2 regions of the Pseudoalteromonas sp. NC201 genome follow, and region 2 is predicted to be linked to the other one. Evidence: predicted binding sites of a transcription regulator. Region 2 holds the regulator's gene; the other holds the start of a gene.
The links. The regulator MetJ, encoded in region 2, represses methionine synthesis genes. The targets are predictions, from matches to a motif close to TAGACGTCTAGACGTCTA.

Region 1: the regulator MetJ is predicted to act here: its motif matches at 8,890-8,907, upstream of metE (5-methyltetrahydropteroyltriglutamate--homocysteine S-methyltransferase).

The regions. Positions count from the first base shown of each region.
Region 1 covers NZ_CP022522.1:2,854,181-2,869,591, forward strand. Annotated here, with positions in the region: gene PNC201_RS12370 (ribonuclease E inhibitor RraB) at 104-436, shown strand; gene PNC201_RS12375 (DEAD/DEAH box helicase family protein) at 453-2,189, opposite strand; gene PNC201_RS12380 (H-NS histone family protein) at 2,310-2,615, opposite strand; gene pyrC (dihydroorotase) at 2,783-3,820, opposite strand; gene PNC201_RS12390 (bifunctional diguanylate cyclase/phosphodiesterase) at 4,005-6,365, shown strand; gene metE (5-methyltetrahydropteroyltriglutamate--homocysteine S-methyltransferase) at 6,414-8,690, opposite strand; gene PNC201_RS12400 (LysR substrate-binding domain-containing protein) at 8,980-9,867, shown strand; gene PNC201_RS12405 (YdcF family protein) at 9,968-10,732, shown strand; gene PNC201_RS12410 (hypothetical protein) at 10,878-11,249, shown strand; gene PNC201_RS12415 (PepSY-associated TM helix domain-containing protein) at 11,309-12,679, opposite strand; gene PNC201_RS12420 (TonB-dependent siderophore receptor) at 12,998-15,154, shown strand.
Region 2 covers NZ_CP022522.1:3,713,059-3,728,469, forward strand. Annotated here, with positions in the region: gene PNC201_RS16265 (type IV pilus secretin PilQ) at 1-1,555, opposite strand, end outside; gene PNC201_RS16270 (pilus assembly protein PilP) at 1,545-2,087, opposite strand; gene PNC201_RS16275 (type 4a pilus biogenesis protein PilO) at 2,084-2,689, opposite strand; gene PNC201_RS16280 (PilN domain-containing protein) at 2,706-3,278, opposite strand; gene PNC201_RS16285 (pilus assembly protein PilM) at 3,266-4,345, opposite strand; gene PNC201_RS16290 (penicillin-binding protein 1A) at 4,475-6,931, shown strand; gene metL (bifunctional aspartate kinase/homoserine dehydrogenase II) at 7,007-9,355, opposite strand; gene metB (cystathionine gamma-synthase) at 9,360-10,580, opposite strand; gene metJ (met regulon transcriptional regulator MetJ) at 10,925-11,245, shown strand; gene PNC201_RS16310 (malic enzyme-like NAD(P)-binding protein) at 11,326-12,567, opposite strand; gene rpmE (50S ribosomal protein L31) at 13,340-13,555, opposite strand; gene priA (primosomal protein N') at 13,770-15,411, shown strand, end outside.

The sequences.
Region 1 (15,411 bases), 860 kb from region 2:
TGATGTAACGCAGTGGCTTTATCGCACATTTATTTACATTCATCCTTTTTATTTTCTTGCAGATGACGGACAATAGCAGCAATTGAACCTGCAGAGTGAAATTATGCAATTCCCAAATGATGATAACGGTGAACTTTTAGCTGAGATTGCCGCTGCTGGCGTTGATCTGACGCAAATGCAGAATATCGATTTTTATATTCTTTTCGAGCAAGCCGATGATGCTAAGCGCTTCAGTAGCGCGATTGAGAAAGATGAATTAGCACCTAAAACCCAGTTACAACAATGTCCTGATACTGGCGTTTGGGAAGTGATCACCACAGTGACTATGGTCCCTGTGCACGAGCTGCTGAGTCAGACAGAGCAATACCTAGAAAGCATAGCCAATGGCTATGAAGGATATGGTGATGGCTGGGGCTTAATGGCCTCGGAAGAATAAACTTGCTACAGAAAAGCTAACTTTTGTCGGCCTTTCTGTAGCTTCCTTGATAATCAAACAGCTTTTCAGAAACCTGCCAACCAAACTTCTTGTGTAATTTAGCAATCACAAAATCCGGTGCAATTAAGTCAGTATCTATCACTTCTTCAGCTGACTGCCATTGCGCAGGTGCCGATGTTGACTTTCTCCGCTTTGCAAATTGCTGGTGGAATATAAATAGGCTCTTTTGATTAGAAAAGTCATAGACTTCACTGCAACTTGCCCCATCCTCATCAAAGTAAGTAATTTTTAATTTATTGCCACCGAGTACTTCGCTACATAGCCCGCTACAGCGTAATACTATTGCATGTTTTAAATTCAGTGCCGCGCGCAGCTTATCATCTGGGTCTGCCATTACTGCGCCGCACTGATGACATTGCCTTGCAGCAATATCATTTTCTGCACCGCACTGCTCACATTCTTTAAACTTAAAACGATAATCACATTGCTGTGAGTGACCTTCATCGTCTTCAAGCAACCCCTGACAGCGCCTACCAAAATGCTCAATAAGCTTGCCTTGCTCGTCTACCTTGCCCCAGAAAATATTGGCAAAGCCACAACCAGGACACAGCACCTGTACGGGCTCATTGTCTGAATTAGGCTTTTTACTTCCCACTTCAGGTGCAAATAAGTCAAAGTCATTGCCAGCATAATCAATGACAAAGCAATCTTCTTTATTTTCGTCTAACCTAAGTCCTCTGCCTACAATCTGCTGATAGAGGCTCACGGACTCCGTGGGTCTCAAGATAGCGATAACATCAACATGGGGCGCGTCAAACCCGGTAGTCAGCACAGAAACATTCACTAAATACTTAATTTCTCTATTTTTGAACTGGACGATAAGTGCATCTCTCACGGCAGATTTGGTTTCACCCGTTATTAGCGCACTATATTGCTCAGGTAAATAGCCGAGAATTTCTTTTGCATGCATAACCGTCGCGGCAAAAATCATTACGCCGACCCTATTCTCACTTAGCGCTAGTAAGTGCGAGATAATGCTTTTTGTTGCACGGGTTTGAGCCTGTAATAATGTATTCATATCAGATTCTGAATAACGCCCAAACGAATCTGTACTTAAACTAGAAAAGTCATAATTTTCAACCGCTGGATCAATTTTTTTAGGTGGCGTTAGGTACGAGTTTTTTATCATATATCTGAGCGGCAGCTCATAAATACACCGCTTAAATGGTGATTCTGCTTTCCCCCTCACAAAACCGTGATAATGCTTATGATATATCCATCCCATACCCAAGCGATAAGGTGTTGCTGTTAAGCCCAGTAACTTTAATTCAGGATTAAATTCAGTCAGCTGGTTTAAAATTTGCTGATACTGACTATTATCATCACCACTTACTCGATGACATTCATCAATGATAACTAATGAATAGAATTGATTAAGTTGTGACAAATTTCGAGACAACGACTGCACACTGGCAAAAGTCACCTGATGCTGTAACGACTTTTCTTTTAATCCAGCAGAAAAAATGCTCGCTTGTAATCCATAGCTTTTATATTTTTGTGCATTTTGTTCTACAAGCTCTTTAACATGAGTCAACACTAATATTTTGTGCCTAGCAAGCCGTGCAAGCTCCGCAATAACTAAACTCTTTCCGGCGCCAGTAGGCAAAACAATTACTGCAGACTCGCTAGATTTACGAAAGTGGAGCAGTGTATTTTGTACCGCTTCCTGCTGATAAGGTCTTAAAACGTAAATAAGCGCCTCAGGGGATATATAATTAAGTCAAAAAAGGCGTACCTACTAAGGTACGCCTTTTATTTAAGCAATTTAAACAAAGGTTGTTCAATACCGAACCACCTTCATAATAAAGCCTTATTAGATTAGATAATCATCTAGGTTAACACCTTGGAATACTTTAGGTGTTTTACCACGGCCAGTCCACTCGATTACCTCACCGTCTTTTTCAATACGGTATTTTGCTTTTACTTTAGAACGACGGTCAGCTGACGTAGTGCCTACTAAATCATCAAGCGTAAGTCCTTTTTCTTTCAGCATAGCCAATACCTCTTCTTTAGCTTGCTGTTGTTCCTTTTGCTCGTCCAGTGCTTTTTGGATAAGCTCTAACGCTTTTTCTAAATCACCGTAGCTTGCATTTTTAATAAAAGACTTGATCTCACGCATTGATACTCTCTCAATTAAGCTTAGTTTTAATATTTATATTGAATACTATATTAAAATTAATAAAAAACAAATTGTATTCTGTGAATTTTAATTTTGTTACGAAAAAAGCGCCATAATAGCGCTTTCTAGTTAGGATTAAGAAGATTTAATTACATTTTGTTTAAATCTCATTCAACTTTCCAGTCAATAGTTGTACCCGCTTTAATCGGAACAACAGATCCTTCACCTAATTTGTATGCATCAGGCACTTGCCAAGGAGACTTAGTCAGCGTAATGGTATCTGTATTGCGTGGTAAGTCATAAAAGTCCGGACCAAAGTGACTCGCAAAGCCTTCTAATTTATCAAGCTCTCCCGCGTCTTCAAATGCTTCGGCGTATAGCTCTATTGCGGCATGTGCAGTGTATGCACCGGCACAGCCACATGCGGCTTCTTTTTTATCTTTCGCATGAGGGGCTGAATCAGTGCCCAAAAAGAATTTCTTACTTCCGCTTGTCGCCGCTTCAATTAGCGCTTGTTGATGTGTATTACGCTTTAAGATAGGTAAGCAATAATAGTGAGGGCGAATACCACCAGCCAACATATGATTGCGGTTATAAAGCAAGTGATGAGCAGTGATAGTTGCTGCAACGTTGTCAGGTGCTTGATTGACAAAATCAACGGCATCTTTTGTTGTGATATGTTCGAGTACGATTTTTAGCGCTGGAAAGTTATCAACGACTTTAGATAGCTTCGTCTCAAGGAATACTCTTTCTCTATCAAAAATATCAATAGATGAGTCCGTCACTTCACCGTGCACAAGCAGCAACATGCCAACTTCTTGCATCGCTTCAAGTGCTGGATACACGTTTTCAATATCCGTTACCCCCGACGCTGAGTTTGTCGTCGCACCGGCTGGATACAACTTAGCAGCAACGATATGACCGGTTGCTTTCGCTTTTTTTATTTCTTCAGGAGTAGTGTTATCCGTAAGGTACAACACCATTAGAGGCTGAAAGTTACCTTGAGGATTAGCGGCCATTATGCGGTCACGATAAGCCAAAGCAGTCTCTGTGCAAGTTGCTGGTGGGACCAGATTTGGCATGATAATCGCGCGGCCCATATAGCGACTAATATCTCTTACCGTATCGACCAATACATCACCATCACGTAGGTGCACATGCCAATCATCTGGTCGTGTAATCGTTAGCGTTTGTTTGCTCGTCATTGCTCTCTTCCACTGCTGAATTTGCCCGATCATAGGCTGCACATGGGTGTTAGTAAAGTTTTTCAGGCCAACCGCAGATTATTTCACTTTGTGAGTTTACTTTAGCGCGTTTTCATTTTTCACAATATTGGTAAATATGTACAATTTAAGTTAACTTAGTAGCATCTTTTCATGAGAAATATGTATGCTATCTGAGAACCAAAAATTAGAATCAAAAACTGAGCAGCTTAGCATCATTAACCAGTTTTCTTCGTCGCTGCTGCATCTAACCAAACTTGACGAATTATTTGAATACGTTACGACACAGGTTGTCAACCGACTGGGGTTTGTCGATTGTGTTATCTATCTCGCTGATCCTTACCAAGAATACCTAGAAGTCGCTGCAAGTATGGGCGTTTCCCATACTAATGGTGATTATCGTGTTGAACAAACCAAGATAAAGATTGGTTTAGGTATTACTGGTCAAGTAGCAACGACTAGAGCGCCCTTTATTTCTGGAAACGTCGCCGCTCACCCTATGTACATTGCTGATTTACGACCCGCCATGTCAGAGCTTTGTGTACCACTTGAGTATGACGGTCATTTAATCGGTGTGATTGACTGTGAGCATCCAGAGGCCGATTATTTTACCTCCGCGCATTTACAGATATTATCGACGGTCGCACATCTGCTCAGTGCCAAAATCCATCAGTTACGTACCTTAGAAAACCTCCAAACCACGATTGCCCAGTTACACCAAGCACAGAATTTAGAAAAGTCCCTGCTTAAAATTGCAAACATCACTTACCGCTTTGAGAACCTTGAAGCTTTTTATGATGACTTATATAAAATCATTGCCTCTCAGCTTTGCGCCGAGAACTTCTTTATCGGCCTTTATGATACTCAACAGGATATTTTAGAAATCGATTATTTGATTGAGGGAAGCGAAAAATGTAATGCACATCAAAAAGTATCAAAAGATCAGATTAAGCATACTGCATCCTACTATATTCTGAAGAACCAACGACCACTGCTGTGTGATAACAATCAATTTAGAATGCACATTACGCGGGGTGATTTTAAAATGGTGGGCCGCTCGCCGCGCTCTTGGTTAGGCGTACCATTTTTGGTTAATGATCAATATCAGGGCGTGATTGTACTGCAAAGCTACAATAACGACCAAGCTTTCGTGAATCATGATTTATCTATTTTGACTTATATAAGTCGCCAAGTCAGCATGGCCATAGACCGGCAGCTTTCACGGCAAGCGTTAGAGCATAGAGCCTTACATGACGATTTAACGGGTCTTGCCAATCGCTATTTATTGTTAGAGCGGATCAAGCATGCCATTTTGAGGCTTGCACGAATCGAGTCCTCTAATTTGCACTGCCTAATTTATCTGGATTTAGACAGATTTAAGAGCATTAATGACTCACTTGGCCACGATGTTGGTGACCATTTCTTGATTGCTATTGTCGAGATGATAAATGGCTGTATTCGCAAAACCGATACATTCGCGCGGCTCGGGGGTGATGAGTTTGCAATTTTTATGGAAAATGTCCAAGACAGGCAACAAGTCACTCTGCTACTTGATAGGATCACCACAGCAATAACCAAGCCCCTTCATATAGATGGTCATGTTCTGCAAGCTTCTGGCAGTATTGGCGTTGCGTTCACTGATAACGAGTCCGATAGCGCAATTAATTTACTGCAGCAAGCAGATGCCGCCATGTACGAAGCAAAATCTTCGGGTCGGGGTCAGGTCTGCTATTTTAATAATGCCATGCGCAAGCGCCTAAAACAGCAAGCCGATATTGAAAATGATCTGCAACATGGCATAAAAAACAATGAATTTGCGCTGTACTATCAGCCGATATTTTCTCTCACGACTGGCGCTATTGTGAGCTTTGAAGCCCTTGTCCGTTGGTTTCACCCCAAAAATGGTCTCGTCTCTCCAGATGCTTTTATTCCAATTGCAGAGCAAACCGGACAGATCATTGAACTTGACTTACATTTGTTGGAATTAGCAGCCAAACAACTCAAACGTTGGAAAGCGCAAAAGCTGCCGAAAACTCGCGTTACGGTAAATGTTTCATCGCGACATTTCGCAAGCTTAGAGTTCGTAGATACAATTCAGCAACTTTATCATCATTATGAGCTTACACCTGGCTCTTTATGTTTGGAAATCACAGAATCTGGATTAATAGCAAACTTAGCCCTCGCAACCAAAATTATTCAAGGATTAGAATCCCTTGGAGTGAAGCTTTATCTTGACGACTTTGGCACTGGTTACTCTGCTTTAGGTTATTTGCACCAGCTCCCCATTCATGTGCTTAAAATTGATAAGAGCTTTATTGACCAACTAACTGAAAGAGAAAACCCCCTAGTTGATGCGATTTTGAAGCTTGCACAATCACTTAACCTGACCGTTGTCGCTGAAGGTATCGAGCTCGAAACCCAGTGGCAGCTATTAAAGCAAAAAGGTTGTCAGTTTGGCCAAGGTTATATTGTTTCTAAACCACTCGCCGCAGATCAAGCGATGGCATTTTTACTGAGTAGAAACTAGCAAATACCTCATTGTTTATAAACAATGAGGTGTTTGAACCGGTTTAGTTTAACTTCTACCTAATTCGCTTCTAAGCTCCTTGGTTGCTGCCACCATATTCTCAAGTGCAGCCCGGGTTTCTGTCCATCCTCGGGTTTTAAGCCCACAATCAGGATTCACCCATAATCTTTCTACTGGGATTTTCTTCGCTGCTTTGTGAATTAAATCTTTTATCCATACCACCTCAGGTACGTTTGGCGTGTGAATATCATAAACGCCAGGCCCGATGTCATTGGGGTAGTCAAAATCTTCAAAGGCGTCGAGTAAGGTCATATTTGAACGTGACGTTTCAATTGTGATCACGTCCGCATCCATATCCGCTATGGCGGCGATAATATCGTTAAACTCCGAATAACACATATGCGTATGGATCTGTGTTTCGTCATTCACACCACTTGCAGATACCCTAAACGCATATGCCGCCCACGCTAAGTAAGTTTTCCACTGACTGGCTTTGAGTGGCATCCCCTCTCTAAATGCAGGCTCATCGATTTGGATCACCTTAATCCCTGCATTTTGCAAATCCACTACTTCATCTCTCAGTGCTAAAGCTATTTGATTCGCGATGCTCGGCTTGTCTAAGTCATCTCTGACAAACGACCAAAATAAAATAGTCACCGGCCCTGTTAGCATGCCCTTCATCGGTTTTTTGGTTAAGCTCTGTGCATAACTCGTCCACTTCACTGTCATTGGTGCTGCACGCGAGACATCTCCCCAGATCACAGGGGGTTTAACACAGCGCGACCCATAACTTTGCACCCAACCAAACTGCGTAAAGGCAAAACCTTCGAGTAATTCACCAAAATACTCAACCATATCATTGCGCTCTGCTTCGCCATGTACAAGCACATCTAAGTTAAGCGCTTCTTGTTCTTCAACGGCATAACGGATCTCAGCTTCCATCTGGCTTTGATAAGCATCAGTACTCAACGTACCCGCTTTATAATCACGTCGCGCCTTACGAATAGCTTGGGTTTGTGGGAAAGAGCCTATCGTTGTGGTTGGCAATAAGGGTAAATTTAGCGATTGTGCTTGTTTTTTAATTCTGGTTGCGAATTCACTCGTGCGTTGACCGTCTTTTGCTGTAAGCGCTGAAACACGCTGCTGCACCTCATTATTATTCACTCGAGTAGAAGTCAAACGCGCTTTTACAGGCTTAGAATATTCGACCAACTGGGTAATATCACGCTGCTCCAATGCATTTTTCAATAATGCCAGCTCTTGCCCTTTTTGTTTGGCAAATGCGAGCCAAGACTTTAACTCACTATCAAGCTTTTGCTCTTGCTCTAAGTCGACTGGCGTATGTAATAATGAGCACGAAGGAGCGAGCCAGAGATTATCACCGCGACGTTCATGAACCAGAGCAAGTTGCTGATATACACCTTCGAGATCCGAGCGCCAAATGTTACGACCATTCACAATCCCGAGAGACAGTACGCTATCTTGCCCAACTACTTCCTCTAACGCAGCCAAGTCGTAGTTTGCCGTTACGCAGTCAAAATGCACGCCTTCTACGGGGTAAGATTGAATATCTTCAACATGCGCTTGTACGGAGTCAAAATAACTGGCCAACAACACTTTTACTCCTTGGCCACTCAACGCATCAAAACTCCGGCGCAGCGCGTTACGATAAGCATCGTCGATTTCCAGTGCTAAAATAGGTTCATCAATTTGTACCCACTCAACACCTTGAGCTGCAAGCTTGGCAAGTACCTGCTGATATACAGCCAATAACTTATCTAATAAAACTAATTTATCAAACTCTTGGCCAACACATTTAGCTAAGTAGAGATAGGTTACCGGGCCGACCAAGACGGGTTTTGCTCGGTAGCCAAGTAATTGTGCTTCCTCTACTTGAATGAATAACTCAGTCCAAGTCAGAGCAAACTCCTGTGTTTGAGTTAGCTCAGGGACGATGTAATGATAATTGGTGTTGAACCATTTTGTCATTTCACTTGCAGCACACGCACAGCCGCTTGGTGCTCGCCCTCTGCCAATCCGAAACAAAGTATCGAGATTTACAGACTCATCATTTTTGTGACGACTAGGAATAGCGCCGACAAGTAATGAAATATTCAACACGTGATCATACCAAGCAAAATCGCCGACAGGGAGAAGGTCAACACCAGCATCGGCTTGCAATGCCCAATTTTCTGCACGAATGCGCTTTCCTTCCGCGATTAAGTCGTCTTGCGTTAAGTCCCCTGACCAATAGCGCTCTACTGCAAATTTAAGTTCACGTTTTTTGCCTACGCGTGGAAAACCCAAATTATGTGTTAATGCCATGATTTTAATTCCGTCTAGATGTATGGATGTCTAAATTTAATTATCATAATCAAAAACAACAATTGATGCTTTTTCAGATTTCATATGAATAAAATTAATTTGTAATTTTTTGCAAAATTTTTACAGAAGTAGTGACAACGCTGTCATTTTTAGTGTTATAGTGGATTTGTGAATTTTTGAACAATTCACCGTAGGTATTTAGACGTCTAGACATTGATAATAACTAAATAGAATCGTAATATTGAGTAATGCTGAGATTTGCTCACTTCAAATATGAGAATTGTTGATAATGATTGATATAAAGCACCTAAAGACTATCTCCACCTTGAAAGAAACTGGTTCTCTTGTGAATACAGCACGAGAGCTATTCCTGACTCAATCCGCTTTATCTCATCAGATCAAAGATCTAGAGAACAAACTCGACTGCCAACTATTCGAGCGCAAGACCCAACCGGTACGCTTTACCCCTCAAGGCATGTTGCTATTAGAGCTCGCCAATGATGTATTGCCTAAAGTTGAAGCAACAAAGTGTCGTTTGAAGGAAAGCCTTAACCAGCCCATCTCACAACTCAGATTAAGCGTGGAATGTCATGCTTGTTTTCACTGGTTGCTGCCAACGATTAAAGAATTCAATACCTTTTGGCCTGACATTAAAGTCGATTACGAACGAGGCTTTAGCTATGATGCGATTCCTGACCTTATTGAAGATGAGCTGGACTTAGTGCTTACTTCGGACATTCGAGAACCAGAACAGCTCGAATACGCGCATCTTTTTGACTTTAAATTAAAGTTAATCGTTGCACCAGATCACGAATTGGCCAAGAAGGCCTATGTCACAGCACTCGACCTAAAAGATGAAACCATCATTTCTTACCCTATTCCTCGCGAGCGTCAGGACATATTTAAGCACTTTATTCAAAATGCACGCTTTGATGGTACGCTAAAAACCGTCGATCAAGGTTTATTAATCTTCCAACTTGTGAGTGCAGGTATGGGGGTTGCGGCATTACCAGACTGGTTGGTCACACCGTATGAAAGCCAAGGGCTGATTAAATCGATTCCTCTAGGCGCTCTTGGGCTAAATCGTCCAATGTATTTAGCAATGAAGAAAAGCATGAAAGATAACCCTGTTTATCGCCATTTCCTCAATACTTGCCGTAAAACCACGGCAAGATAGTTGACTGGGCTCTTTTTGAGCCCTAATTGTTATACATTTCTACAGCTCCCATCTCATGCTAGCATTGCGTCAGGCTTATCTAAATCTAAGGCATGTTTAAATGTTTGAAGTCAAAAAGGTTATCGGTCAACTTCTGATGCCGTTACCGTTATCTTTGGTTGCACTTATGGGGCTCATGTTTTTTATCGCCAAAACACGCAAAGGGTCGTATATCGCAGTCTGGTTGGTCCTACTAACTACTTGGAGCATATCCACTCCTTATGTCGCGCAACACATTATCGAGTGGGATAAGGGCACGCTCACCGCATTCAATCCAAGCAGGCACAAAAACATAGACAGAATTGTTGTGCTTGGTTGTAATTTATACCCCGATGATTCCCTCCCCAGTAATGCTCAATTAGGTAGTTGCGGTTTAGCTCGACTAGTTGAAGGCATTAGACTTGCTAATATTTACCCAAAAGCCCAGCTGTATGTTTCTGGTTATGGCTATGGCAACGCAACAAGCGCAGGACTCATGGCTAAAACTGCACAGAGCTTAGGTATTTCCGCTACCCGTATCAAGCAAAACCACAATGCCAAAGACACCGCAGACGAAGCGAAAATGCTCGCGCCCGTTTTGGTAGATTATGATGTTGCACTTGTCACGTCAGCTTCGCACATGAAACGCGCAAAAAACCTATTTGAAGCACAAGGCGTTGAAGTATTCCCTGCCCCGACAGAGTTTTATAATTTTAAGTCACTCCCATTAAGTCGGCAGTTTATCGCAAATGATAAGGCGCTAGATATAGTCACTCGAATTTGGCATGAACAAGTTGGTAGTATGTGGATCACGATACGTCGCATTATCGACCCTGAAGCACTTTAAGCGTCGAAAAAGGCATCAAAACCAGGCTAAAGTTCGATAAATTGGCGCTGAAAAACGTAAAAAATTGAAAATTTGCGCAAATATGGGTATAAATAGAGTTTAATCTTAACCCGCGTATCCGCGTACAACACGACTAGGATCTACGATGAGTAAACTAGATAAAACTGAAGTACTAAGCGCTTTCGAAGCTGCGTACGAAGCTGCACATGGCAAAAAGCCTGAAATCACTGCAAAGCCAGGTTGGTATAGCATCGATGGTGGCAAAAACATGCGTCTTGCTGAGGTAGCTGAATTAACAGAAGAGCTAACTTCAGGGTCAGCTGTAGCAAGTGAGACAACGCAGGCGCCTGCCAAAAAAGCGAAAACGACTAAGAAAGCGCCGAAGGCAGCAGCTGTAAAATCAGCAAGCTTTACTATCGTTACAGAAAACGAAGATGGCTTCAAAGCGGAAGAACAGTGGATTGCTGAACTAGCAGCAAAAGATCACGACTGTCGCTTACCTCGTGGTGTTGTGTAAGCACAGTTTCATGAGTGAAGAAACCTCGCAGCTGCGAGGTTTTTTTTGGTCTGCAACAATCAATACCGATTCAACCTGAGCGAAGAAGAGCTATTTTTATGACGTAAATTGAGCAGGGCGGCGCTCCAAACCAGGATAATCAAGCAAGTTAGTGACACCCAGCCTAATAAAAAAGTCAACGAAGCAAGCGGCAATTCCGGCCACTTTCCTGCCATACCATAACCCGCAATTGTGCGATGGGCGTAAAAACAAATACATAAGACCAATCCGAAACTCAACGCTAGTGATACCATTACACCTCGGTACTCATCTTTGCGGCGCAATTTAAACTGCCGCTTGATATACATGTAAGTACCACTGAGAACCAAAAATGAGAGCACAACCCCAAATATAAACCACAGTATCTTCCCCCATATCCCCGCAAAATTGCCAAAATGTAGAGGGTCTGCGGTGTCGGATAATCGCCAATATAGCCCTTGGCTCGATGCTGTTTGGCTATAAACAACTTCCCCCGTGTAAGGGTTGACATAGATCTTGTTTGCCCTATCCCGAACTATCCAATCCTGCGATTGTCCTTCAGCATAAAAATAACCCCCAGAATAGCGAATAGCTTTCACCTCAAGATCGGGTCTCGTCGCTTTTACTATTGCGAATAATTCCACAACAGACAATTGTGGTTTATCCTGTCTCGGCAGTTCTGCCAAGGGATTAACGGCAAAATCCCCAACATCAGTATAAGCTGTTTTACCATCGACCATATCCATTCGTACAAACTCAAATAGATACCAGATACTCGTAAGCGAAATAACAACCGCAAGCCATAAGCCCCACGCCCCACTTATTTTATGCATACTTGCCATTTTGGCACGTGCATCCCCGCTAAACGTAAATACAAATAACTTTTTCCACCAGAGGCGATATACATAATGCGCACTCACGGTCGAAATACACAAAGGAACTGCAAAGATAAGCACAAGATAGTATGAAATGATGCTGTCAAACACGCCGAAAAAATGCATGTGGAAATCGCGAAAAAAGCGCTGAATATTAAAAAAACTACTTTCACCTTGGATAGCTCCTGAAAGTGGATCGACATAAACGTGTTGCCAAGGACTATCAGGCATCCGCATCACGATATCATACGAAAAATAGGTATCAGGACCTGTAAAGGCAATCCCTATTCGGGCGTCAGGATACGCCTTTTGTACCATCTCGTAAGCTGCTGCTAAGCTTATGTTTGATTGCCCGTCTACTGCCCTCACCTGATCGTTGAATAGCCAATCTAGTTCGTGGGCAATACTCGCAAACGCGCCAGTCCAGCATATTATGAACAGCAACACCCCAAACCACACGCCACTCAAACTATGCCAGTTGAACCATTGTTTTGCCGTCATGGACCACCCAATAGCGAAGACATAAAACGACTTCACTTCCTTGCCTTGTATTAATATTCAAACATAGATAAGCCCCTGTGACAGCGCTATCCAACCTAATTGACATCCCACCTAACAATCAGATCCTAACAACTATGAGATTTGGGTAAGCCATTATTTTTGCAATAATTCATTTTTTGCATTACCCCTTATAGTAACAAAAAGAATTATCATTTAGAATTGAAAATAATTTCTGTTTTCAGTTAGAACTATTCAAAAGCTTGGTTCAATCTCAGAAAAATAGCTCCTACATATCATAGGAACTTTCATCTTTATCTCTTGTGACGAAAAAACAATTTAGGAAAGGAAACACCCATGCAAACCAAAGCGCATCAATCTACAGCACTAGCTCTGATGTTATCACTCCTTTATTTTTCTCCAAATGCGGCAGCAAAAGCCGAGCGCGACAATATTGAACGGATCAGTGTTGTAGGCCAGCCAATCAAGCGTAACTCGGGTCCAACAGGACTTGACCTTACCATTAAAGAAACCCCCCAGTCTGTTACCGTGTTAAGCCACGACTACATAAAAGACTTCGAACTGAATGACCTTGAGGACATCATGGTACAGGCAACAGGTATCTCAAGATACAAATTTGGCGCGGGTGATAATACTGAGTTTACTTCTCGTGGGTATCTCGTCAATGCATTGGTTAAAGATGGCTTACCGACCTCAATTGCTGGACCACAAGAGAGTCGCTTAGACACTATTGTCTATGACCGAGTAGAGGTTCTTCGGGGCGCTGCGGGGTTAATGGCGGGTGCAGGACAACCATCGGCAACCTTAAATGTCATCACAAAACAACCAGACCGAGGTGGATTTGTTAAAGTTGGTGCCGAGATTGGCTCTTGGAATAAAGTGCGTACACACATAGATGCAACAGGCTCCCTAACGAAAGATGAAGCATTGGCCGGACGAGTTATTCTTGCCTATGAGGAAAGAGATAGCTTTGTCGACAAAGAAAATAGTAATAAGATCGTCGCATACACCCAGTTGCATCATTATTTTTCTGAAGATACCGAAGCCTCTTTTAGTGTTCATTATCAAGACAATGAACTGAAACTATCACCGTGGGGATTACCCATTTTTTACTCTGATGGTAGTTCCGTTGAAATAGACAAGAAAACAAATTTATCATCGCCAGATAGTCACAACGGCAATACCCACCAAAGTTATCATTTAAAATTATCTCACCAAATCAATTTAGATTGGGAACTTAACTTTGGCGCACAATACAGTAAAACAGAAGCTGACATTACCTTGACCTACTTTAGTGGTAACCCAGACAAAGAAACAGGCCTTGGCCTTCAAGGCGGTGACAGACGCTGGGTTGAAACGGTTGATGGGACTAATTTTATTTTGGGACTGGTTGGTCGGTTTGAGTTATTTGACCGCGCACATCAGGTGAATATCACCTATTTAAATGCCGATTTTGAGTCCACAGACGATCGCTTCGAAGAGCTGGATGAAAACGCGAGAACAGTATTTTATCCACTCCAATCGATTAATAACCTTCACCCAGCCGCTCATTTAACTGCGACAGATAAGCAATTTATTGGCTATTGGGACAAAACGACGAAAGAACAGAGTATTGCACTCAGCAGTAAGTTAACGTTAACGGATGACCTTCATGCCATTGTTGGTGTCAAATTTTTTGATTATGAACGTACCAATGAACGTGACTTTGCTTGGAGCGGGTTCTCAAGCGACAAAGGTGAAGAAACGGGTGAGAGCTTATACTTAGGGCTGGTTTACAATCTCAATGACCAGATCAGTACGTATGCAAGTTATACCGATGCTTATGAGCCGCAACTGGATAAAGTGGATGCCAATTTAAATCAATTAGCACCAATCACCGCTCGGAACTTAGAAGTCGGCATTAAAACCACACTTTGGGATGATAAGCTACGTCTAAACGTCGCTTACTTTGATAGTTTAAAGGAAGACTTCGGTGTTGTTATCCCCGAATATGCAGACGAAAGACCTGCTAGGTATCGACCCGTAGATGGTGCAGAAGCTGATGGATTTGAAGTTGAATTAGAAGCAAAACTGACTGATGATTGGCAAGTAAACTTTGGTTACAGTGATTTTGATGTTGTCGATGAGCATGGCGAAGATATTAACTTGTATGCACCAAGACAAACGCTCAATGCGAGCACCAAGTATACTTATGGGGCTTGGCGATTAGGGCTAAATGCAACTTGGGATACGGACAGAAAAGTCGATATTTTAAACGTCCCGGGTGTTGACCTTGGACTTCCAACAGGTGGTCGTCGGGGCGCTGTGCGCGCAGAGCAAGATAGCCAGCTTTTACTAAATGCGCACGTCAAATATCAATTATCTAGCCAGCTGAGCGTTAAACTGAATATCAGTAATCTCACAGATGAAAGCTATTACGATACATACGGTTTCGTGCCGAAAAAGTACAGCGAGCCTAGAGCATACAATTTAAGTATGGAATATCTGTTTTAACGTAAAGCACTATGCAAATGCTGTGGCGTGATAGGGTTACAACGCCTTTAAACTTAGCTGCAGCAGCAAAATGCCTATAATACCAATTGAATTAATTCTCTAATCAATTTGAAGGGTGAAATAGCATATTAGCTTCGTTAAAAATTTCTCATTTAGAACAACTAAATAGCAAAATTTTTGCCTTGCTACTAAAGCTATTTCCCCGCTTCAAGATAGATCATTTACTTAATACAACTGGTATAAATAAAGCGCGGGTT
Region 2 (15,411 bases):
AAGTGCCATCAGCTAATTTCGCAATGTGCATACCAATACTGCCAGCAGGGACTCCTTTTACGCCTAAATTAACGTTTAAGCGGTTTTCCAAAGACGGAATATTGCCATTGGATAGCGCATTCGCACCGTCTAGCGTACCAGAGATGGCATCACTGCCTTGCTGATCGCTAAAGCCCCAGCGGACACCTAAGTCTTCTTGTACTGTGTCATCTACAGTAACCATGCGTGACTCTATACGCACCTGTTTTACCGGCACATCTAAGGTTTCAACCATCCGACGAACACTTTCAATACTGCGTGAGGTGTCTTTAATTAATAAAGTATTAGTACGTTTATCAACCGATACACTACCACGATGACTAATAATAGAGTTGATATCGGTTTTGAGTAAGTCAGCAAACTCTTCCGCTTTCGCGTAATTAAGTTGAATATACTCGCTATATAATGGTTCTAGCTCTTCTACTTGCTGACGCGCTTGTAATTCCTTGGCTTCTCTAGCAGCGAGTTCTTCAGATGGCGCGACCATCAAAATAGAGCCATCCATACGCTTATCTAGCCCTTTCACACGTAACACAACATCAAGCGCTTGATCCCAAGGTACACCATCTAAACGCAAGGTTATATTGCCAGATACGGTGTCACTCGTTACTAGGTTAAAGTTGTTTGTATCGGCGATGATCTGTAGTACGGAGCGAATTGGAATATCCTGAAAATTCAACGTGATCGGCTGACCTTTATATTCTTTTTTATCGCCAAAGGTTTTATTACCTTCGTCTTTTTCAACTGATAAGGTAAAGATGTTATCAAGCTGTTGATAGGTAAACTTGAATGCCGCATTTGGCTCAATCACAATGCGGCTTTTATTGTCTTCTTTAAAGGTTTCTATGCGAGATACCACAGTGCCAAAATCTAACACATCGAGTTCGTATAGCAGGTCTTCTGCAATATCGATATGGTGGAAGTCCGCAATGATTTTACCACCGCGCTCTTGTACATCGATGGCCGCTTGGTTGTGCTCAAGAAACGCAAGTACTTTAGCTTCACCTTTCTCACCGCGACGAAAATCGATAGCTTGAATTTGGTTGATAAACGCAGTGACTTTTTGACTTTGATCTTGTTCAGAGACAATCGGTTTATTAGACACTTCCACTATCACAAGGTTATTCTTAACCTCGGTTTTATATAGCTTCAGCTCATCCATGTTGATGGAAACGGCAAAACCACCATCTCTGAGTTCACTGGTAATGCCTTGAATACCAGCTTTATCAATACTCAAAGCTTTTAAGCTTTCTTCAAACTCAGCCTGCTGGAAAAACAATTCAATACTGGTGCTTTCGCCGACAACACGAACTTGTGGCTCTGTATTGAGTTTTTCATCAAACACCAGTTGTAGCTGAGTTTCCCCTGTCGGAACGGGGTTATAGCGAATGTCATACAACATAGGAATGGCATGCGTAATTGACGAAAGGCCAACTAAGGCAACACCGAGCACAGAACGCCATAATGTTCGAGTGCTTTTAATGGTTGATTTTATAACGTTATTGTTAGTATTCACTCGTGCCACCTTGTTCCGCTTCTAACATTTCCACTTTTGTTAGCCTTTCTTTCCAACATCCCGTTCCATCTGGGATCAATTCTAATAATTCTAAATGATCGGCATGTACACTCAGCACTTTGCCATGATACAGGCCCATATATTCACCACGCTTTACACGATACAAGCCTTGCGTCGCCGCTTCGATTAGCGCCCAACGACCATCAGACTTGGCAATAATGCCTTTCATACGTAGATTATCCAACGGAAATTTCTCCAATGGATAGCGATCTCTATCTGGATCTGGGTGTAAACAGTTTTTAATTTGAACTAGTTTATTTTCAATCACTTCAGGCTGGGGCGCAACAAAAGGGCTACGCAATTCTGAAGCGCTATACTTAAATGGCTCATAATTTTGCATTTCAGGTATAGGCTCGATTTTTGGTGTTGAGCTTGCTTTTACCTGATCAATAAATTCTTTTTGTTCTGCAGTACTATCATTACAACCCGAGATGAACATCAACGAGGTCACGCAGAGCATCAGTCGGATCATTTCTGACCTCCTTGCTCATAACGATAAGTTTTTGCCACAACACTAAATACCAGCTCGCCATTTCCTGCATTTTCGATTCTAAAATCATGTAGGCTGACTATACGAGGTAATTCAGATACCTTACTCACAAACTGACCAAATTCATGATACTTACCTATCACTTCTAGCTTAATCGGCAATTCGGTATAAAACTCTTTACGTACCTCTGGCATCCAGCCAATTTTTAGGAAGGTTAATCCGCTTGAGGTACCAACGTAAGTCAGATCATCAAGTAGTCCAGGCGTTTCGTTGGAGCTTGGCAGTCGTCTCAACAGCTCAGTGAATTGCGCTTCCATATCAATCATTTGCTGTTTATATAGCTCTAGATTGTTTGCTCTTGCGTATTTAATCCGGTAGCTCGTTCTCAGCTCTTGCTCTTTTTTAACCGCTTGGTCGTAGCGGTCAATGGAACTTGAGACCATCAGGTTATAACCCAATACCATCATTAGTAAAACCACCAGAACGGAGCATAAAACTTTTACAGGAAATGGCCAATGACCAATATTATCGAGCTCCAGCTCATTCCAATCTATTTCTTTTAAACTGTTTAAGTCAAAATTCATGCACTGTGCCTCCGCCCTATTTCGCTTTATCGGCTAAGTGGATGTCGTCATGAGACTTAATATAAAAATGCATCGTAAAATCACTCAGTAATTTTGAACTTTGCTCACCGGCTACTATGCCTTGGATCACCGGCCGCTCTATTAAATATGATGATTCAACTTGTCGTAGCATTTGCGATAAGCGGTTGTTTGATTCACTCCGACCAATGACTTTGATCATATTGTCTTGTCGCTCAAGACTGGTGAGATAAACCCCAGCCGGAACCACTCGCGCTATTTCATCGATAATTTGCGTGCCGAGACTGCGGTTGAGTTGCAACTCCTCAATAAGCCGAATACGGCGCTGTAAATTTTCTTTTTGCTTATTCAGGTCGTTAATCGCAACTATCCGTGAATCTAGTTGAGTGATCTCGCTTTCGAGATAGCGGTTTTTAATTTCTTGCCCGGTTTTTAAGCCGTCATAGAAGCTGCCAAGCATGTACATTAACAACAGACAAGCCGCGATGATCACCGCAATGATAGTCAGAAAGATTTGTTGCGACGCTTGCCTTTGCTGCTCGCGCCAAGGAAGCAAATTTATATGTGGCATGATGAGAAGCTCCTTAATGCCAAGCCTGTCGCTAAGGCGAATTGCGCTTTATGCTTTTGCAGCACATGCCTATCTACTTTTGGTGCAATCTCCATATCAGTAAACGGGTCTGCCACTATTGTGTGGATCCCAAGCTCATCAATGAGCAGTTTATCTAAGCCATCCACTAAAGCCGTTCCACCCGTCAACACGATGTAATCGATATGATCTTTACCACTGGTCGTCATAAACATTTGCACTGCTCGACGAATTTGCTGCAGCATAGAAGTTTGGAAAGGAGCCAAGACTTCAAAGGTATAGTTTGGAGGTAAATCCCCAGTCGTTTTCGCCAGTTCTGCTTCATCGTAGGTTTTGTTGTAATAAGCAACAATGCTGTTGGTATATTGCTCACCACCAAACACTTGATCACGAGTGTAAATCGTTTTCCCAGATTGAATAACGCTAATCAGCGTAAGCACTGCGCCAATATCTATCATTGCTACGATTTTATCAAAGGCATCATTTGGCAGTTCAGGGTAAATGACATCCATGGCTCTACTTAGTGCGTAGTTTTCTACATCAACAACTTTCGCTTTGAAACCCGCTTCTTCCAATGCGCCAACCCGTGCTTGCACGCTTTCGGTACGAGCCGCAGAGAGCAGCACATTCATTTTTGACGGATCGGCTTCGTTTACTCCAATTTTTTCAAAATCTAGACTAACTTCATCTAACGGGTAAGGGATCAGGCTATCTGCTTCTATTGCTATCTGAGACTCGAGTTCAGCATCAGTTAATGACACATCCATAAAGATCACTTTTGTAATCACGGTCTGACCGGATACGGCAACTGCTGCATATTGCGTGAGCTTTGGAATGCGCCGCTTCATTTTAGTTATCGCGTTGCCGATCGCTTCAATGTCTTGAATGGCCCTTTCATTTACTGCTCCTTTCGGAATAGGTTCAATCGCAACGGCTTCTACTCGGTAGCTGGAACTTGTCTTCGACAGCAACACCGCTTTGACACAATGGGAGCCGATATCGATCCCTATCATCAGAGGTGCTTGTTTTTTTAGTAGTTGGCTCAGCATGTGAAGCGCCCGTTTCCTTTTAAGACTGTGTACCATAAAAATTTAGCACACAAAAATATTAATCGTTTTTTAATCAAGATATACTAGCAGTGTCTACCTGTAATTGGGAGTCTAACTAGGGATAATTCCGTGAAATTATTGAAAAGATTTTTACAATTCGTTTTTGTTTGTACCCTTTTAGGCGTGTTGACACTTATCAGTCTTTATTATTATGTCAAATCTGACATACCAAGTGTAGAGGTTTTGAAAGATGTTCAACTACAAACACCCATGCAAGTCTTTACACGAGACGGAAAACTCATCAATCAATTTGGTGAAAAGCGCAGGATCCCTGTACGTTTGCAGGATGTTCCACTCCCCATGCGAAAGGCATTCTTAGCGACAGAAGATAACCGCTTTTACGATCATTTCGGCGTAGACCCGATAGGTATCGTCCGCTCCGCTATAGTGCTTATCACCACAGGGCAAAAAAAGCAGGGAGCCAGTACGCTCACCATGCAACTTGCCAGAAACTTCTTCTTAACAAGAGAGAAAGCCTATATTCGTAAAGTGAAAGAAATCTTTATTGCGTTGCATATTGAGCAACTATTAACGAAAGATGAAATTTTTGAGCTTTACTTAAACAAAATTGAACTGGGCAATCGCGCCTTTGGTATCGGTGCTGCAGCGCAAGTCTACTACGGTCGCTCACTATCAGAATTAACTTTAGCAGAAATGGCAATGATTGCAGGCCTGCCAAAAGCGCCTTCTGCGTTAAATCCAATTCGTAACCCAGAGCGCGCGCAATTGCGCCGGAATGTTGTGCTCGGACGAATGCTTGCTGAAAAGTATATTACCCGCGCAGAATATAGTGAGGCGACACAAGCTCCTATCACGGCTAAATTCCATGGCGCCGAAATCGAGCTGTATGCACCTTATATTTCTGAAATGGTTCGCGCCTATATGGTTGAGCGTTATGGTACTGATAAGGCTTACAACTCTGGCATGAAAGTTTACACCAGTGTGGAATCAGACATGCAACAGGCTGCTCAGCATGCATTAGTTGATAATTTACATGCCTACGATATGCGTCACGGCTTTAGAGGCGCAGAAGAAACCTATTGGCATGCTGAAACGGAATCGCCGCTAAGCCATGAAGGCATTATTACTCGCCTTAAAAAGGTCAATGAAATTGGGCCGTTAAAAGCAGCTGTGGTGCTAAGCATTGCAGAGAAAACGGCCGACCTGCTCTTAAAAACCGGTGAGCAAATTACATTGGAATGGTCAGGCTTAAGTTGGGCCAGACAATACATCAGTGAAACGCGTCAAAGCTTACCACCAAAAACAACCGCAGATATCCTCGCGCCGGGCATGCAAGTGTTTGTCCGTAAACAAGACGACGGCTGGATGTTAAGTCAGTTGCCACAGGCATCCAGTGCCCTCGTCTCACTCGACCCGCAGGATGGGCGTGTAAAGGCGATTGTGGGTGGCTACAGCTTTGAGCTTAGCCAATACAATCGCGCTACCCAAGCTAAGCGTCAGGTGGGTTCAAACATCAAACCCTTTATTTATTCATCCGCATTAGAAAATGGCTATACCCTAGCCACCATTCTTAATGATGCCCCGATTAATCATTGGGACAGAAGCGTTGGCGTGGCTTGGCGTCCAAAAAATAGCCCTGAAGTGTATAACGGCCCAATCCGTATTCGCCGAGCGCTTGCACAATCGAAAAACGTGGTATCTGTTCGTTTGATCAAAGGCGTTGGCATAAATAAGGCTGCTGATCATTTGCTTAAATTTGGTTTCCAAGACGCAGATATTAATCGCAGCGAGTCGTTGGCACTTGGTAGTGCTGCACTGACTCCTATTGAAATGGCGCGCGGCATGGCCACTTTTGCCAACGGCGGTCACCTCATTGAGCCGTATTTTATCGATAAAATTACCGACTCATTCGGCACTGAGCTGGGTTCTGCAGAGCCGCTATTGGTCTGCGACGAACAGCAGATGGAAGAACAACCTGAGCGCTGTGCACCGCAAGTGATTTCGGAGCAAAACGCATTTCTGATTGCTGATGCGCTTCACAGTGCTATCTGGGGTGGTGGTAGTTGGAAACACGATACGGGCTGGAGCGGCACTGGCTGGCGTGGTCAATGGTTAAAACGTCGTGACCTTGCTGGAAAAACGGGTACCACCAATGACTCAGTAGATACTTGGTTTACGGGCTTTAACCGTAATGTCCTCACCACAGTCTGGGTTGGCTTTGACGATGCGAGTAAATCCTTGGGTCGTGCGGCCTACAACGCTAACCTTGGTAATAATCAACTTGTTGGCGCAGAAGCCGGAGCGATTTCAGCACAACCTGCTTGGATAGACTTTATGCGTGAGGCACTTAAAGATGAGCCTTTGGCTCCGATAGAGCCGCCTCCAGGGCTTATTTCAACTCGGATTGATTTAAAGACAGGGCTTTTGTCTCGCAAGAACGACTACACATCTCGGTTTGAATATTTCGAGCAAGGTACGGCCCCAACCAAGTACGTATTGGATACGGATAGCAGCACACCGTTTGACGATACCGCGCCGCTACCGACTCACGAAGAGTTATTCTAAAATAGAAATGCCGATACAGATGTATCGGCATTTTTGTCTTATACCAGTTGTATTATATCTATTTTCTTAAAAGAGTTATTTTAGATTTTGCGTCAGCCAGAATAAATCGGAATGTATTCCCGCTGCTGTCACTTCTTTACCTGCCCCCGGGCCTTGGATCACCAGCGGGTTTTGTTCATACCATTTAGTGTGGATCACAAAAATATTATCACCCGGCGTTAAATTCGCGATTGCCGAGCCATTTGGTACCTGTGCAATGCCTACTTTTGCAGACACTTTGCCATTGCTTGCAATTTCAAGCGCACCAGTATAACGAAGCGCAGCGTCATTCGCTGTGGCCTTTGCATAGTGTGTCGCATAAAAGTCATCGAGTTGCTGGCGATTTTCTAAAAACGTTTGCCATGAACCCACACTCAATGACTCAGGCATTAACGCCTCTAATTCAATATCATCAAGCTCAAGTTCAATGTCTAACTCTCGTGCTAAGATCAAAAGCTTACGCTGCATATCACGGCCAGATAGATCTTCGCGCGGATCGGGCTCAGTAAAACCAAGTTCTTGCGCCCCGAGCACTAGCTCAGAAAATGCTTCAGAACCATCATAGCGACTACACAGCCAAGATAAAGTGCCGGAAAAGACGCCTTCAATTCTCACCACTTCATCGCCACTATTTTGCAGATCAGCCAACGCAAAGTTAATGGGTAGACCTGCGCCAACACTGGTGTTGTAACGCCATAACAGGTTACGCTCTTGTAACTGCTGACGCAGCTTGGAGTACCAACCTTGTTGTGCCGTACCGGCATATTTATTAGCGCTGATCAAATGGCAGTCATGTTCAACAAACTGCGGATACAACTCGCTGAAACGCTCGCTCGCAGTAATATCGACCACCACTTTATGCTCGTAATCTAGCTCTTTAATACGAGTGAATAGCTCTGCTTCATTATATTCGATGGCCTCATTTTGCCATTGCTGTTGCCACGATGCTAAATTCAACCCGCTTGGACAGAACAACATTTGCTTAGAACGCAGTAAGCCAACCAACTTAAGATCAAAGTGCTCACTCAGCTTAGCGACTTGGTTTTTGCATTGTTCGATAAACACTTCACCCACATTGCCAACACCAGCTACAATCACAGCAAGCTCTCTGCCTTTATTGACCAAACGTTCGTGCAATATAGCAAGTAGATCGCTATCAATTGCTTGATCGGTTAACACTAAGCTGTAATGGCGCTCTTGCAGCACAAAACGGGTGACAATCGCATGTTCATCCAATAATTCCAGAGCTTGCTGATGTAAGCCAGCAACATCCTGACTTGGGGCAACAATAGCAAAGCCTTGTACTTGCGACTCAATAATATTGGCTCGCGAATCCAGCGCTTTAATCACAACATGGCTAAACTCAGATGGCACCAGTAAGTGTGCCTCTCCACCTTTAACAAAATGATGAATGCTATGTTGAATAAGCTGGCTTAGCTGTTTCACTTCACCACTTTTTAGCTGCTCAACGCGTAACAGGTCAAGTTGTCCAAAAGTGGTAATAAAGCGCTTCTCTTTGCTATAGCCTGCCTTTACTATCTCAGTGCCAAGTGCATCGGCGTCAAAGCTGCTGCGAACTTGCAGTTTTATATCGGTATCTTTAAGTGGAGACAGCGTTTTTGCATGTAGTACTGGATTACCTAATCGTGCGAGTAATTCAGCTTGGCCACGACATACCTTTGTGTATTTTATGGCATTGGCGACTTTACGTGGATCAGTGCTGAATACACCCGTTGTATCCGTCCAAATTGATACTTGAGCCGCATCAAGATAACTTGCCAACAAAGTCGCGCTATAGTCACTGCCATTTCGGCCTAAAGTCACCGTTTCACCTTGTGCATTTGCGGCAATAAAACCGGTAACGATATAGATAGCGTGATCATCAATTGCGCGATAGCACGCTTCTTTGTTATGGGCGTGTAGTAACACCCCCTCTTGTTGTACAAATAACGTACGAGCGTCGATAGCTTTGGCTTCGATACCTTGAGAACTTAGGTAGTTTGCTAATATACGAGCCGACCATAGCTCTCCATGTGCAAGTAAACTCGCGTAGTGAAGATGCTGTTCTTCTCGTCCTGAAGCGATTGCTTGCAGCTCATTGACAAGCTGTTTGAGTAACACACTGTGTTGTTCACCTACAAACAGGGCATCAATTAATTCACGTTGATGATTTTCAACTTGTAATAAAACATCGTTGAATGCGCGAACATCTTGCTGCTCAAAGCTTTGCCATAACTTCACTAGGGTATTCGTTGTTTTTCCTGCAGCAGAAACCACAACACTGTCACCTAGTTGACATTGCTCTAACACTATCTTGGCAACCGCCTGATAACGCTCTGGCGAGCTTAAACTCGAACCACCAAACTTATGTACTACTTTTGCCATTTACTCACCACAACGCTACTGTATGTGCAGGCGTTAATTTGAATGACTTAGCATCATCACTCGCCTGACTTTCATCAATACATGCAAATCCCGCTTCCAGATCTGCAATGAGATCCTGTGCATCTTCAATGCCTACAGAAATACGAATCAACGTGTCGCCCACTCCCGCTTCTAAACGTGCTTGCGGATCCATACCCGCGTGTGTCATCGTCGCTGGATGACAAATAAGACTCTCAACCCCACCTAAAGATTCTGCCAATGAAAAGTGCGTTAGAGACGTTAAAAACTTCGCAGATGTTTGCAGATCGCCTTTGATATCAAAGCTCACCATGCCACCAAAGCCGAGCTGTTGTTTTTTCGCAAGTTCGTGTTGAGGATGCGACTCAAGGCCAGGGTAATAAACTTGGCTAACATACGGCGACTTTTCTAAATATTCTGCAATAAGCTGAGCATTTTCTTGATGTTGGCGTAAACGCACATTTAAGGTGCGCAGTCCACGTAGGGTAAGGTAACTATCAAAAGGTGCACCGGTAATACCGATATTATTCGCCCACCAAGCTAACTCATCACCCAATTCCTGTGTACGCGCGATCACCGCGCCCCCCACTACATCAGAATGACCATTGATATATTTAGTGGTTGAATGCACGACGACATCCACGCCAAAGGCAATGGGGTTTTGTAATGCAGGAGACAAGAAGGTGTTGTCAGCGGCGACCAAAGCCCCCACAGCGTGTGCTGCATTTACGACAGCTTCTATATCCGTTAACCGCAAAATTGGGTTACTTGGTGTTTCAATCCAAACTAATTTAGGTTTGATCTGCTGCAGCTGCGCAAGACTTTCAGGTTGCGTGAGATCCAAGACTGTTAATTTGAGTAATCCACGCTTTGCAAGCGATGTAAACAAGCGATAGCTACCACCATAGCAGTCATGTGGAATAACCAGCGTATCGTCATGGTTAAGCAGTTGAGTTACTAGGTGAACGGCAGCCATGCCAGTGGCGGTAATAATACCACGAGCACCACCTTCAAGTTCGGTAAGTGCCTGTGCAAGCACATCACGATTAAAGTTACCGCTGCGGCCATAATCGTAGTCGCGTTTGGTATCAAAATCGGCAAAAGAATAGGTGGTAGAAAGGTAAAGCGGTGGCACTACTGCCCCATGCGCTTTATCAGCTTCTATACCGTGACGCACTGCTACCGTCGATTTATTAACTTGACTCATAAGGTCACCTAGATAGTTGGATGTTTAGACGTCTAAAAGGTTAGAGCAACAGAAACCAGAAGTCAAAACATTTATACTGCTAAATGGCTAAATAACTAGTATTTGACTATCTTTTTTAAACCGATAAAATTTCGCCACTCTAGGCGTTGCTAATACGACTGAGTTATTGAAAACTATGGCAGAGATTCTTCTATCTCGCTATGGCGGATTAGTTTATTCATCTATTTGAGTTTGGGATTTATCTTTAATTCGTAAGGTTATCCCTATATTCATGCGGTTGGTGAATAATGTAGACCAGAACCCAGTCATATTGGCATTGATGTAACTGAGGCAAGTACACAATTATGGCAAAATGGAACGGTGAGTATATTCACCCATATGCAGAACACGGTAAGAAAGCAGAGCAAGTAAAAAAGATCACGGTGAGCATACCTCTGAATGTACTCAAAGTGCTAACTGATGAGCGTACACGTCGCCAAGTGAATAACTTACGTCATGCCACGAACAGTGAGCTTTTATGTGAGGCGTTTCTACATGCCTTCACAGGTCAGCCACTGCCGAGCGATGAAGACTTGAGAAAAGATAATCCAGAGCGTATTCCTTTAGAGGTAAGACAAATAATGGAAGAGCGCGGTTTGGAGATCCCAGAAATAAACGAAGAGTGATAACTACTCTTTCGCTCTGGAAATACAGACACAAAAAAAGCCTCAATCGAGGCTTTTTCATTTGAATAATACCAATGGTATTATTCCATATATCCAGCTGGCATATCGATTTGTGCCACGCCTGATTCAATTGCAGCTATCGCTACCGCTTTTGCGATACGAGGTAACAAACGTGGATCCATTGGTTTTGGAATAATATACTCAGGACCAAACTCTAGACTATCTACGTCAGCCGCTTTTAACACTTCAGCAGGTACAGGCTCTTTCGCAATCGTTCTAATTGCTTCAACCGCTGCAATCTTCATTTCGTCATTGATAGCGGTTGCACGTACATCAAGCGCACCACGGAAGATAAACGGGAAACACAGTACGTTATTTACTTGGTTTGGATAATCCGAGCGGCCTGTCGCCATGATCAAATCATTACGTGCACCGTGTGCAACTTCAGGGCAGATCTCAGGGTCTGGGTTAGAACAAGCGAATACCACTGGCTTGTCAGCCATTAGCTTTAGATCCTCAGCAGAAAGTAAGTCTGGGCCAGAAACACCAACAAATACGTCCGCATCTGCAATCACGTCTTGTAACGTACGCTTATCCGTGTTGTTTGCAAACAGCTCTTTGTATTCATTTAGGTCATCACGACGAGTATGGATCACGCCTTTTCTGTCCAGCATATAGATGTGCTCACGTTGAGCACCGCATTTGATCAGTAATTCCATACAAGCAATAGCGGCTGCACCCGCGCCAAGACACACAATAATCGCATCATGAATATCTTTACCTTGGATTTCCAACGCATTCAGCATACCCGCAGCGGTTACAATTGCAGTGCCGTGCTGATCATCATGGAATACAGGAACGTCACAACGTTCAATTAGCGCGCGCTCAATTTCAAAACACTCTGGCGCTTTAATATCTTCAAGGTTAATACCACCAAATGTGTCTGCGATATTTGCCACAGTATTGATGAAGTCTTCAGTGGTGTTGTGCTTAACTTCGATATCGATTGAATCAAGGCCCGCAAAACGCTTAAATAATAGTGCCTTACCTTCCATAACAGGCTTTGACGCCAAAGGACCTAAGTTACCCAAGCCAAGAATTGCCGTACCATTACTGATCACCGCAACCATATTTCCTTTACCCGTGTAACGGTATGCATTCGCCGGATCAGCCGCGATTTCACGTACTGGCTCTGCAACACCTGGGCTGTATGCAAGTGCTAAGTCTTTTACGGTCTCGGCAGGTTTAGTGAGTTCAACACTGATTTTACCTGGAACGGGCTTCTCGTGATAATCTAGAGCTTGTTGACGAAAGTCTGTCATGGCGCGATATTTTCCTACGAAGTTAATGTGAGAGTGTGGTAAACGTTCGCATTCTGAATGTTGGCAACCTAGCTAGCTGGTTACAGCAACACACAGTGCGATTAACTATATGAGCGACGACATTCAACCACTCAACAAGCGTATGTGCTTTGCTGTCGCGGTATGTCAATAGGACATATAGTTAATCGACCGTATTCACACAATACCGAGTTTTGCTCATTATTCAAGTAAAATCAGGTCTATCCACTAGCATGGTATTTTCTATACTTTTCCGAGAAGATAAGCTCAATTTTAAGAAATATTTCACAAATAAAATGACTAAAACTTAAAAAACAAGACGCTAAAACCAGCACAGAATGTATAAAATTAGCACAAATGTACACCAACTATAAAAACAATAAGAGAATAGCAACTTAACTAACTTTAACGTCAAGATACCGACATTTAATCGCAATATACTGACTTTAGTTTATATTAAGTGCTCATACCTGATAGTATTTACTATATGAGCTTTGATTATTTTCACAACTTAAGCTCGTAAATGTTCAATATTTATCTGCTAAATAGAGTTTTTACTCTACCCAAGAGATCAGTAAAGTTTTGCTGCCAAACTGGCAAGTTTTTTATTTTAGAAGAATAAAAGACACAATAAGACGGGATGACTGACGGTCTATCTGCTGATGCAGAATAGGATGTATAAATCGAGAAGGTATTTTCAAACAGGCACAAAAAAAGCACCCTAAAGGTGCTTTTTTCGACTAGACCAACAAGATTACTTCTTGCTGCTAAGTGCACCGAAACGCTTGTTAAAGCGATCTACACGGCCACCTGTGTCAAGGATCTTCTGCTTACCAGTGTAGAACGGGTGACATGCAGAACATACGTCTAGGTGAATATCTTTACATAGCGTTGAACGAGTTTCGAACTTGTTACCGCAAGAGCACGATGCAGTGATCGTCTCGTAATTAGGGTGAATACCTTCTTTCATAGCAACCTCTAGTTAAGGCCGTATCGCTCTCCAAACCCGAAGTCTGGCACCATACGTAGTTATACAAAAATGTGGACGCGTATTTTAGTGCTTAACTGAACAATCTACAAGCAATATTTCAGAGTTTTTTATCACCGTCGCAGAGTACGTTTTCAATTCGTACCACCTTAGGTATATACTTCGTCACTGCGCTCACTTTATGGAATTGTAATACATGCTCATTCTTGAAGTAGCTTTAAAGCTGCCACTGCACCGAACATTCGACTATTTGCTAGCACCAACCATGCAAGTTGAAGCAGGAATGAGAGTCACCGTCAATTTTGCCAACCGTCGCTGCACAGCGATTGCACTTGCTAAAAAAGACGACACCGATGTACCAAAAGAAAAACTCAAGCAAATTATTGAGGTGTTGGACGAGCATCCTGTCTTTAATCAAGCACAACTTAGCTTTTTACACTTTGTCTCCCAGTATTACTGTCATCCAATTGGCGATACCTTATTCACAGCACTGCCGGCAGTACTCAGAGATGGTGGAAGCCCAGACAAAACTCAGATCCCTATCGTCAGATTAACGGAAAAAGGGCAGAAACTACCAACACTGCGAGCCAAAAAGCAACAAGCGCTGCTTTCTCAATTACATGAAGGTGGTGCAATAAAATTAAGTGAACTCAAAGCGCTCGGATTTGCTAGCCAAACAATTAAAGCATTGGAAGAAAAAGCGCTTATCTCACAATCTATTGAGCATGATAGTGATTGGTCGCAAAACGAATTACAGCTAGGCGAAAAGCCACGCCTAAACGACCAGCAAGCGACTATTTGCAGCGCCGTTAATGCACAAGTCGGTTACCGTACCTTTTTAATCGAAGGTGTAACGGGAAGTGGTAAAACCGAAGTCTACTTACAGAGCCTTGAAAACATAATAAAAGCGGGTAAACAAGCACTGATCTTGGTGCCTGAAATTGGACTCACACCGCAAACAGTCAACCGCTTCAAAAAGCGCTTTAATAACCTGCCCATTGATTTATGGCACTCAAATCTAACCGATAATGAGCGCCTACATACTTGGCGTCGCGCCGAAAAGGGTCTGAGCGCTTTGGTTATCGGTACTCGCTCGGCCATTTTTTTGCCATTTCAAAATCTCGGCATGATCATCGTTGACGAAGAGCACGACAACTCGTTTAAACAGCAAGAAGGCCTGCGCTATCACGCCAGAGATCTCGCTGCATTTCGAGCGCATCAGGCACACTGCCCTTTGCTTTTGGGAACCGCAACACCGGCATTAGAAACATTACACAAAGCCATTACCAACAAATATCAACTCGTCACACTGAGTAAACGAGCGCAGACCCAGCACGACAACCAATTTCACCTTGTCGACATGAAAGGTCAGCCAGAACAAGGCGGGTTTTCACCAATGAGTTTACATTGGATGGAAAAAACACTCGCTCGCGGTAAGCAAGTTATGGTGTTTCTAAATCGTCGGGGCTTTGCACCAACATTGATGTGTCACGAATGCGGATGGCTTAATACCTGTAAACATTGCTCTACCAGCGCCACGTACCATAAAAATATGAACCGCTTGGTATGTCACCATTGCGGTGAGCAGGACTTTGTACCGAGACAGTGTCCAGATTGCGGCAGCACCCAAATCATGCCCACAGGGCTTGGTACAGAACAACTCGAAGGCTTTTTAAGCGAACGCTTCACTGATATTCCCGTTACTCGCATTGACCGAGATTCTACGCGCCGTAAGGGCAGCCTTGAAAGCGCCCTTGAAGAAATTAATCAAGGTGGCGCGCGAATTCTGGTCGGCACTCAAATGCTTGCCAAGGGCCACCACTTTGCCGATGTCAGCC